Regions from separate parts of the Paenibacillus sp. FSL R5-0470 genome, predicted to be linked through region 1. Evidence: a T-box and tRNA genes for the amino acid it is inferred to sense, from the RefSeq annotation. Region 1 holds a T-box; the other holds one or more tRNA genes.

Region 1 (5,200 bases):
TTCCGCATACCGCGAGTTCTACAGCGGGGTTATGAATGGCTTCCGCTTGACGTTAGGTGATGGGTCCGAAGGTGAGTTGTTTAAGGTAAATGCTCTAGCTTGGTGGTATACACATAATATGCTCGTCCATTATTCAGTCCCTCACGGATTGGAACAATACGGCGGCGCTGCTTGGGGAACCCGTGACGTGTGTCAGGGACCAGTGGAATACTTCATGGCTACGCAAAAATACGATCAGGTTCGCGAAATATTGCTGACCCTGTATGCTCATCAATATGAAGATGATGGTAACTGGCCACAGTGGTTCATGTTTGATAAATATACGAAGATTCAGCAAGAGGAGAGCCACGGAGATATTATTGTATGGCCACTCAAAGTGCTTGGAGACTATTTGGCGGTAACGCAAGACTACAGTATTTTGCAAGCGACTGTGCCTTATACTCGTAAGCATAGCTTTGATTTTACAGAGGAAAAAGCGACGCTGCTGGATCATGCACGGAAGGAAGTTGCTTATATTAAGAATCACTTCCTGCATGACACGCATTTGTCTTCTTACGGTGATGGTGACTGGGATGATACACTCCAACCGGCTAATCCACAGCTGAAGCAGTACATGGTTAGCAGCTGGACAGTGGCGCTTACCTATCAGACATTGAATCAGTTCTCAGAAGTGCTTCATAAAGTTGATCCAGCAGGTTCGGAAGAGCTGAAAGCGATGGTGGAGGGAATCCGTGAGGATTTCAACACACATATGCTTCAATCTGAGGTAATTCCAGGCTTCTTGTATATGGAGGACCCAGAGCAAGTGAAGCTTATGGTACATCCAAGTGATACGGAAACAGGGATCCAATACCGTCTGCTGCCAATGACGCGCAGTATGATCAGTGAGCTGCTTACACCAGAACAAGCCGAAGCCCACTATGAAGTAATCCAGGATAAACTGTTCTGTCCAGATGGCGTTCGTCTGATGAACCGTCCAGCTCAATATGTTGGCGGCGTAAGCACCCATTTCAAACGTGCGGAGCAAGCTTCTAACTTTGGTCGGGAAATTGGACTTCAATATGTACATGCACACATCCGTTATGTAGAAGCTATGGCTAAGCTAGGGAAAACCGATCAGGTCTGGAATGGCCTAGCGGCGATCAATCCGATCGGAATCCGCGACGTGGTGCCAAACGCTGAACTACGTCAGGCTAACTCTTATTTCAGTAGCTCGGATGGTAAATTTAACACCCGTTACGAGGCGCAGGAGAATTTCGATAAACTGCGTAATGGTGACGTAGCGGTTAAAGGTGGCTGGAGAATCTATTCAAGCGGTCCTGGGATCTACATGAACCAGTTGATCTCGAATGCACTGGGGATCCGTACGGAAGGCGGAGATTTAATCGTCGATCCAATTCTGCCGGAGTCGCTGGACGGAATGCGCTTTAGCTTTGAATATGCAGGCACTAAGGTAGACTTTATTTATCACCTTACGGGCTCTGATAACAGTCGGATTACTGTTAACGGTACAGAATTGCAAGCCGAAGGTACGCTTAATCGCTACCGTAGTGGTGGTATCCGTATCAAACGTGAGGACTTTGATCGTCTCTGCGTAGAAGCTGGAAATGTGATAGACATTTATAAGTAAGATAATAAAAGAAGGGCAATCTCCGCGATAAGCATGGAGATTGCCCTTTTTGTACTACATACGGCTCGGTGTCGGTAACCCAAGAACCTCTAGCACATCACCTAAAGTGTCCTTAAATCTCGAAGTGAGCCAGAGGCGGAACGCGATGGTAGCCTCCGCACCTTTTAAAATCGGACATATAGAATAAAAGTTATTGAAAAGTGTGGCTAAGGTATGCGCATACGTGCAGAGTATATTCGGCGTTAATTCTATGCTGGCAGAATACAATGTCTCTTGCCAGACGCCAAGCTGTCTCAGCAAAGCGAGCTCTGCTTTTTCCATTTCGAGTGGAAATTGAAGCTTTGAGGCATCTGTAATTAATGGGGTTGTTGATTTGCCCAAAACACTGCTTGCACGCGCATAGGTGTACATCAGATAAACCCCGGTATTACCGGATATTTCGGTAGCCTGTTTGAAATCAAACACGATTTCCGTTCCCAGGTTAAACCGCAGCAGATAATAACGAATAGCAGCAGCTGCAATGATGTGGCTGGTAAGACCCTCTTTATCAGAGCGCGAATGTTCTATGTTCTGTTCCATAAGCTTTACTAAATCGCTCACCTTAACACCGATTCCTTGGCGCCCGGACATGGCATAAGAAGATTTCCCTTCTGAAATATCTATCCCCAGCTCAGCAGCAGAGGCCGGACTAAGAGAAACAACGCCATAACTTACATGATGGAGCTTCTCAGCCTGCTCGTTATATCCTAGTGCTCCTAAAGCCTGCTTAACCATTTGTTGCGGATATTCCTGTCTATAATCGATCACGTTAATAACACGGTCGGCATGTCCATAAGGCTCAGGGGTTCCAGTTAATCCTGTGGTCCATAAACCAGACGAGAATTCACTGTAGGTGAAATCTTTGGATAGTAGACCGAATTTCCAGAGATGATAAGCAATGTCTTTGGCTGTGTACGTCAAAATCCCATTCGAACGCACAAGCACCTTATCCATCTGATGATCCTCTGAATCCGCTCCACTGCTAACCTCTGTCCCTTGTTTTAGCACCCAGCAGCCCGCAAGCTTGCCTTCAGTCTCCTGTACAAAAACTGCCGTTTGCTTCAATAGCTCAGATGCGGCTGTCCAGAAGCCCTCTTTTAAAATATTGCTCTCCCACACCAGCAGGTCATAGTGAATACCAAAACGCTTCATTTCCGATACATGTTCTCTCACAATACGTTCAGCGACTAGGTTGCCCAGCCACGCCTCATTACCATCACCCTGTTCAAGGGCATGCAGCATATCTGTGCGCTTGTGAGTGATCTCTGGATTCCGTGCATATTCTTTGTTCACTTTGGCATATAGATCCCAGCAATAATCACCGAAACGTTGATGTTCCCCTTCTAAAGGTACATTTAATAAACCAACGACTGTATCTGCCAGCTGGTTGCCCAGATCATCCACGTAGTTATGGACCTCTACGTTATGTCCGGTTCTTTTCATTATTCTGACCAGCGCATCGCCGATGCAAGCATTTCTCAGATGACCTACATGAGCAGCTTTATTTGGATTGATTGAAGTATGCTCTATGATGACCTTTTCCCTTGTGCTGTCAGGCAGATTAAAGGAATGTTTAGCCCACACCTGCCAATTCATATACAAATTAATAAATCCAGGAGCAGCTACTTCGACTTTTTGTAAAAGACCCGTGTATCTCTCTTGTAATTTAATTTCTGCTTTTACTAACTCTGCTATGACGAGAGGGGATTTACGCAGGAGTTTGGCTAGCTGCATAGCAATATTGCAGGAATAATCACCATGCTCTAGATTAGCTGGCTGTTCGATCAGAATTGCAACATCTTTTGGGTAGGCAACTTCTAAGGTGTGGAATACTTTTTTTACACTTTGTTCAATGCTGTGTTTGATGATTTGACTTAACATTTTATACCCTCCTTTAAAAATACAAAAAAGCCCTCGTCTCAAAAGAGACGAGGGCTTTAGCGCTCGCGGTACCACTCTCGTTGCTAAACAGATGTTTAGCCACCTTACAGGATAACGGTCTTTAGCCGGGACTTCCTACTTAGGTTCAGAAGTCCATCTCATGGGTGCGCTTCATTAGGTGATCTGTACCGGCTTGCACTTACCCGGCTCGCTGAGGACTAGAACACGTTAACTACTCTCCCGCTCATCGATGCTTGAATAATTTTTATCAGTATAACGAATATTTCGAAAAAAGCAATAGGGTGTTAGTTAGAAAACGTAGAAAATGCTTGAGTTTAAGATTGTCCGATTAGTAGATTACAAATTCAAAGAATAGAAGGTTGTCTTTTTTTGAGTGGCAATTCCTTTGCATAAATGTCCACACATTAACTTTGAATACAGAATATTACTATATAGAGCTATTAATTATGAACCATGTTACTAGTTTTATAGTTTTTTTATTTTTCAAACTGCAGCAGAAGAGAGGAGTGAAAAAGATGGCTTTATTCTCAACCGGACCTATAGATAATAGTCCAATTCTAGGGGTCAGACAGACACAAATCGTAACAGTAAAAGTAGTTAATCGTGATTCTCTTAATCCATATAATCTTGTTATTCAGGGATTTTTGCTAAATGGGTCAAGATCGATGTATGTGAATGAAATGATTAATCTCGCACCTAACCAAGTTCTAACTAGGAACTATTTTGCAGATTTAGATGCATTTGAATTTGAGTTTACGACATTAGAAGTTGTTGAAGCAGAGGTAGGGATCTCGGTCTGGGGAAAACAGGCTTCAGGGGAATTAGTAGAACCTCATCGTATAGTAGCGTGGGAAAAACATGTAGGAATAATCTAAAGGAGTGTTGAGAATTGAGCTATTTATCTACTGGGCCGATAGATAATACCATGGTGGGAGGTATACGACCTACTCAACATGTTACGATCAAAATCGATAACCGAAGTGACGTTGTTTCTTCTACGGTTCTCGTTCAAGGATATTATATGAATGGGACAAGAACCATGTATGTTAGTCAGCTTGTTAATGTTATGCCTGATCAAGTTGTAACAACAGATTATTATGCGGATTTTGATGCATTTGAATTTATTTTTACGACTTTAAGCCTAGTAGATGATCCAATTCAAATTTCAGTCTGGGGAAAAAATAGTGTGGGTCAAATTGTGAGTGCTCACCGACTAGTCCATTCTGAATTACTCGGAGCAACGGTAGGGGTAACTGGGGCAACAGGAGCAGATGGAGCGACTGGAGCAACAGGAGCAGACGGAGCAACTGGAGCAACGGGAGCAGATGGAGCGACTGGAGCAACAGGAGCAGACGGAGCAACAGGAGCAACGGGAGCAGACGGAGCAACAGGAGCAACGGGAGCAGACGGAGCAGACGGAGCGACAGGAGCAACGGGAGCAACAGGAGCCGATGGAGTGACTGGGGCAACAGGAGCAACGGGAGCAGATGGAGCGACCGGAGCTACAGGAGCGCCCGGAGGAGCGACCGGGGCAACAGGAGCAGATGGAGCAACAGGAACAACAGGAGCAACGGGAGCGACTGGTGCAACAGGAGCCGATGGAGTGACTGGAGCAACAGGAGCAACAGG
Region 2 (5,200 bases), 1.5 Mb from region 1:
AGGAGGGGTGATCTTCCACTAGTAATAGTGGGGGGCGCCTCTTTTTTTGTGTAAATTCTCCAAGATTAGGTTTAATAAACTGGAAAGGAGTGGTAAAACAAGATGATGAATATTTCAAAAGAAACAGTACGCAAATGGGGCATAGGTTTGATGTCGGCGGGATTATTGCTTGGTGGAGCATTGCTGCCTAGTGATAAGGGTTATGCAGCGTCTGATCAGACGAAGAGCAAGGCTATTGCTGCAAGTATAGCTTTAAAGGCGAACGGGGTAATTTCTCAGCAGACAGGTATTTTGCAGGAAGGGAAGGTCTGGATTCCGATTACCTTTATGCGTGATGTGCTGCAATTACCTCTAACTTATGATAAAAACGAAAATGCATACACGATCGGAAAGGGAACGACTAAGGCCAAGTTGCTGTTATCAAGCTATGGTACTTCAATTTGGGTGAACAATTATTACATTCGAGAGTATGAAGGAAAGCTAATAAACAATCGGCTCTATGTTCCATCAGGTCTGTTAAATGATTATTTGGGCTATAAAGTGGATTGGAGTCGGGGCTCTAGTAGGTTGAATGTGGTGAATAGATCACAGAATGCGTTGATAGTAACCACGGAGACCTATGCTAAGGATCGGAAAGAGGCTTTGATCCAGCTTGATTATCCGAAGTTTAGTGGATTAAGCAATTCCAATGCACAGCAGGCCATGAATGATATTTTGAAAGAAAGTGCCATGAAATTCGCTGCAGGCGCAGAGAAGGATATCTCGAATCTATCTGGGTCAGAGCCTAAGTATACTTATGATATAGATTATGTGGTGACCTACAATCAGGATGGTGTGATCAGCTTAGTGATGTCACAGTATAGCGATACGGGCGGCGCTCATGGTATGACCAATCGGGAGGCTTTTACCTTTTCGCTCAAGGATGGCAAACGTCTACTGTTGGGCGACCTGTTCGGAGCTAACCCAAACTACAAAAAAGAGTTGAATGCTAAGTTGAACAAGCTAGTAAAAGCGGAGGAAAGTTATTTGGGAGGATTCAACGGATTGAATACGGAAAAGTATTTTTATCTGAAGGATGATCAGGTCGTTCTGTTCTTCCAATTGTATGAATACACAGCTTATGCTGCGGGGTTCCCGGAATATCCCTTTACTTTCAAAGAATTGTTGCCGGAAGGCGGTAGCCCATTTGCTGCTGTAAAATAAATAGAGAAGTCGTACCCGCTAGTGTCACCACTGGACATCTCCCCCTTACCAGAATCACCTCGAATTCATATGCTAAATGGAGTAACTAGTTTATGAACGGGGGAGAGCTATGAGCTATCAATACACTGCAATTGGCGATTCCTTGACGACTGGATTTGGCGCTCTGCCAGGGAACGGTTTTGTACCGGTGTACCGTAGAATGGCGGAAGGGAGACTGCGTTCTAATGTAGCCTCTACGAATTTGGGCGTGAATGGATTGACTACTTCTGAACTGGAACAGCGGCTGCGGGGGAGTGCAATGACTCGCGAAGCCATTCGAGCAGCCGACATCATCACTCTATCCATCGGTGGCAACGATTTAATCCATGCTGCGAAGGCTGCAGCTAGACAACCTGAAAATTTATCTAAAGAGCTGCGAAGATCATTGCAAGAATGCAAACAAAATTTTGCTGCAATTATGAGTATCCTCTTCCAATTGAAGACGGGAACGCGTAGACCTTTTATCATTCGGATTGTGGGACTGTATAATCCTTATCCTCAGGTAGTGGGTGCTACAGAGTGGGTGCGGCAGTTTAACCGCTATGCCTCACAGTACAGTAGCCGAGTATGTGGGTTTGCTTCTATCTATAGTGAGTTTGCAGGAAATGAGAGAGGGCTATTATCGATTGACCACTTACATCCGAATGGCCGAGGCTACCGTGTGATTGCTGAGAAACTCGATGCGCTTGGATATGGCGGTTTGATTTAACTGAGATTCGTATGAAGTGGTGGTCTGAAAAGTAAAGAGGCTGTGCGCTAACCATCAAGTGGATAGGGCACAGCCTCTTTGTGTTGTTTTATAGCTTACACACCGCTAGGCAGTGTTTTCTCGATGACTTTATCAACGATACCGTAAGTTGCCGCATCTGCAGCAGTCATGAAGTAATCACGATCTGTATCCTTCTCAATACGTTCTAGCGGTTGACCCGTACGTTCTGCAAGAATACGATTCAACTTATCACGCAATTTGAGGATACGACGGGCACGGATTTCGATATCCGTTGCTTGACCTTGAGCACCACCCAGAGGTTGGTGAATCATGATCTCACTGTTAGGCAGTGCGAAGCGTTTGCCTTTAGCGCCAGCGTTAAGTAGGAAAGCTCCCATAGAAGCTGCCATACCCACACAGATGGTGGAAACGTCCGGTTTAATGTACTGCATTGTATCAAAAATAGCCATACCTGCAGTAATGGAACCGCCGGGGCTATTCACATAAAGGTGAATGTCCTTCTCCGGATCTTCGGCAGCCAAGAACAGCATTTGTGCGATGATAGAATTGGCTACCACGTCATTAACCTCCGTTCCAAGGAAAATGATGCGGTCCTTCAGCAGGCGGGAATAGATGTCATAAGCGCGCTCACCGCGGTTGCTCTGTTCTACTACCATAGGAATATAACTCACGTGGAAAACCTCCTTGATATTGGTTCTTCAAATGTATTCATTTTTACTCTTGCCGTATTACCCACATGATAAACAAATTCAAACAAAAAGTCAAAGAAAGTCAAACTTATATTCAAAAAAAAGAGCCGACACGCGGCTCTTTGGTTAAGTAGTAGTATAGGCACTACTAAATTATGTACAAAAGTGAAATTAATGGCGCGCCCGCCAAGAATCGAACTTGGATCTCAGGCTTCGGAGGCCTACGTCATATCCATTGGACCACGGGCGCAACAAAAATGATTATAATACAATTTCTGTGCAATTGCAATGAATTAATAATACTGTACTCAGGCTCTATCCCTTGTCTTCAAGGTGGACAAGCGTACATTGTGTTTCACTCAGCTAAAGAATCTGGATTGTTAATGACAGGTTTTTTGGAGCAGAACCTCTTTCCCAATCTTATAAATGTATAAGAAGACAAGCGCTTGAGAATTCTACTCTCGGAAGACTTGCACTTCGAGCAATATTTGGTTAGAATATGAGTGGGACTTAAAAAGTTTACCCGGGACATTTTGAGACCATGAACAAGGGAATAGAGGAAGACGAAGTTGCAGGAGTGAAAGTATGCGTAATTTATTAGATATCCAAAAGCAGCTTCTGCCTGATCTCATGGAAACCCTTAAGAGACGGTACACGATTCTTCATCAGATCATGCTGTCCGATATAATTGGGCGCAGAACGCTTGCCGCTTCGCTTGATATGACTGAGCGGGTACTGCGTGCCGAAACGGACCTTCTGAAATCGCAAGGGCTCATTGAGATCGAGAGCGTTGGCATGCGCATTAGCGCTGCTGGGCGTAGACTGCTTGATTTACTAGAGCCGGTCGTTAAGAGCCTGTTTGGTCTGGATGAGCTGGAAGAGAAAATTCGGGCAACGTACGGTCTGGATAAAGTTATTGTGGTGCCGGGTGATTGTGAGTCATCGCCGTTCACCAAACGTGAGCTTGGCCGAGCCGGTGCAAAAGCGCTGCTCAGTGTACTTCGTACAGATGATATAGTTGCTGTCACAGGTGGATCAACGCTTGCCGACATGGCTGATCAACTGACACCGCCGTTATCCCTTTCCTATAAGAACGCTTGGTTTGTTCCGGCGCGTGGTGGATTAGGAGAGAGTATGGAGATTCAAGCCAATACGATTGCCTCAACAATGGCAAAACGGGTAGGAGCGAATTACCGGTTGCTGCATGTACCTGATTTACTTAGTGGGGATGCCTACCAGTCACTAGCACTTGACTCTAATATTGGAGAGATTGTACAAATCATCCGCAGTTCGCGTATTATTGTACATGGGATTGGGGATGCCATTGAAATGACTCGCCGCCGCAAGCTGGATGAGGCAACTGTCTCAGAAATCCAGGGTGAGGGAGCCGTGGCTGAATCCTTTGGGTATTACTTTAACGAAGATGGTCAGGTTGTCCATACGATGCTTACGATGGGACTACGTCTAGAAGATATTGTTCGGACGGAGACAGTCATCGGTATTGCTGGAGGCAAACCAAAGGCCAAAGCCATTCATGCCATGCTGCGTTTCGGGCAGGAGAATATACTCGTCACCGACGAGGCTGCTGCTGTGGAAATCGGCAAGGAAATTGATAATCAGTTACAGATATCCTCGTAACTCACTAGAGCATATATCTTGCATCATACTTAACATTGTTGTCATGACAGGCTTCACGGTCTGTTTTGAATAAATAAAACGAATTCTAGGAGGAACTATTCAATGAGTGTAAAAGTTGGAATTAACGGATTTGGACGTATTGGACGCCTTGCTTTCCGCCGTATTCAAAATGTAGAAGGTATCGAAGTGGTAGCAATCAACGACTTGACTGACGCTAAGATGCTTGCTCATTTGCTTAAATATGATACAACTCAAGGTAAATTCCAAGGTGATGTTGAAGTGCATGATGGCTTCTTCAAAGTCAATGGCAAAGAAGTTAAGGTTCTTGCTAACCGCAACCCTGAAGAATTGCCATGGGGCGACCTAGGCGTTGATATCGTACTTGAGTGCACAGGTTTCTTCACAACTAAAGAAGCAGCTGAAAAACACTTGAAAGGTGGAGCTAAGAAAGTAGTTATCTCCGCTCCAGCTACTGGCGACATGAAAACTGTCGTTTACAACGTTAACGATGACATTCTTGATGGTACTGAGACTGTTATTTCCGGCGCATCTTGCACAACGAACTGCCTAGCTCCAATGGCAAAAGTATTGAACGACAAGTTCGGTATCGTTGAAGGCTTGATGACTACAATTCACGCTTACACTGGTGACCAAAACACTTTGGATGCTCCACACGCTAAAGGTGACTTCAGACGCGCTCGTGCAGCAGCTGAAAACATCATTCCTAACACTACTGGTGCTGCTAAAGCAATCGGTCTTGTTATTCCAGAACTTAAAGGTAAATTGGATGGTGCGGCTCAACGTGTTCCAGTTGCAACTGGTTCCCTGACTGAGCTTGTAACTGTTCTTGATAAGAGCGTTACTGTTGAAGAAATCAACGCAGCAATGAAAGCAGCTTCCG

The links. A T-box is a leader RNA that pairs with one kind of tRNA and senses whether it is charged. The one in region 1 lies ahead of argS (arginine--tRNA ligase), so its partner is inferred to be a tRNA-Arg.
Region 2: it encodes a tRNA-Arg, which carries the amino acid that the T-box ahead of argS (arginine--tRNA ligase) is inferred to sense. The anticodon was not compared.

What each region holds. Positions count from the first base shown of each region.
Region 1 covers NZ_CP150238.1:5,537,342-5,542,541, reverse strand. The annotation lists gene MKY99_RS24530 (cellobiose phosphorylase) at 1-1,630, shown strand, start outside; gene argS (arginine--tRNA ligase) at 1,685-3,550, opposite strand; T-box leader at 3,591-3,807, opposite strand; gene MKY99_RS24520 (hypothetical protein) at 4,087-4,446, shown strand; gene MKY99_RS24515 (collagen-like protein) at 4,461-5,200, shown strand, end outside.
Region 2 covers NZ_CP150238.1:182,825-188,024, forward strand. The annotation lists gene MKY99_RS00895 (DUF4163 domain-containing protein) at 103-1,203, shown strand; gene MKY99_RS00900 (GDSL-type esterase/lipase family protein) at 1,313-1,951, shown strand; gene clpP (ATP-dependent Clp endopeptidase proteolytic subunit ClpP) at 2,047-2,643, opposite strand; tRNA gene MKY99_RS00910 (tRNA-Arg) at 2,837-2,911, opposite strand; gene MKY99_RS00915 (sugar-binding domain-containing protein) at 3,247-4,299, shown strand; gene gap (type I glyceraldehyde-3-phosphate dehydrogenase) at 4,402-5,200, shown strand, end outside.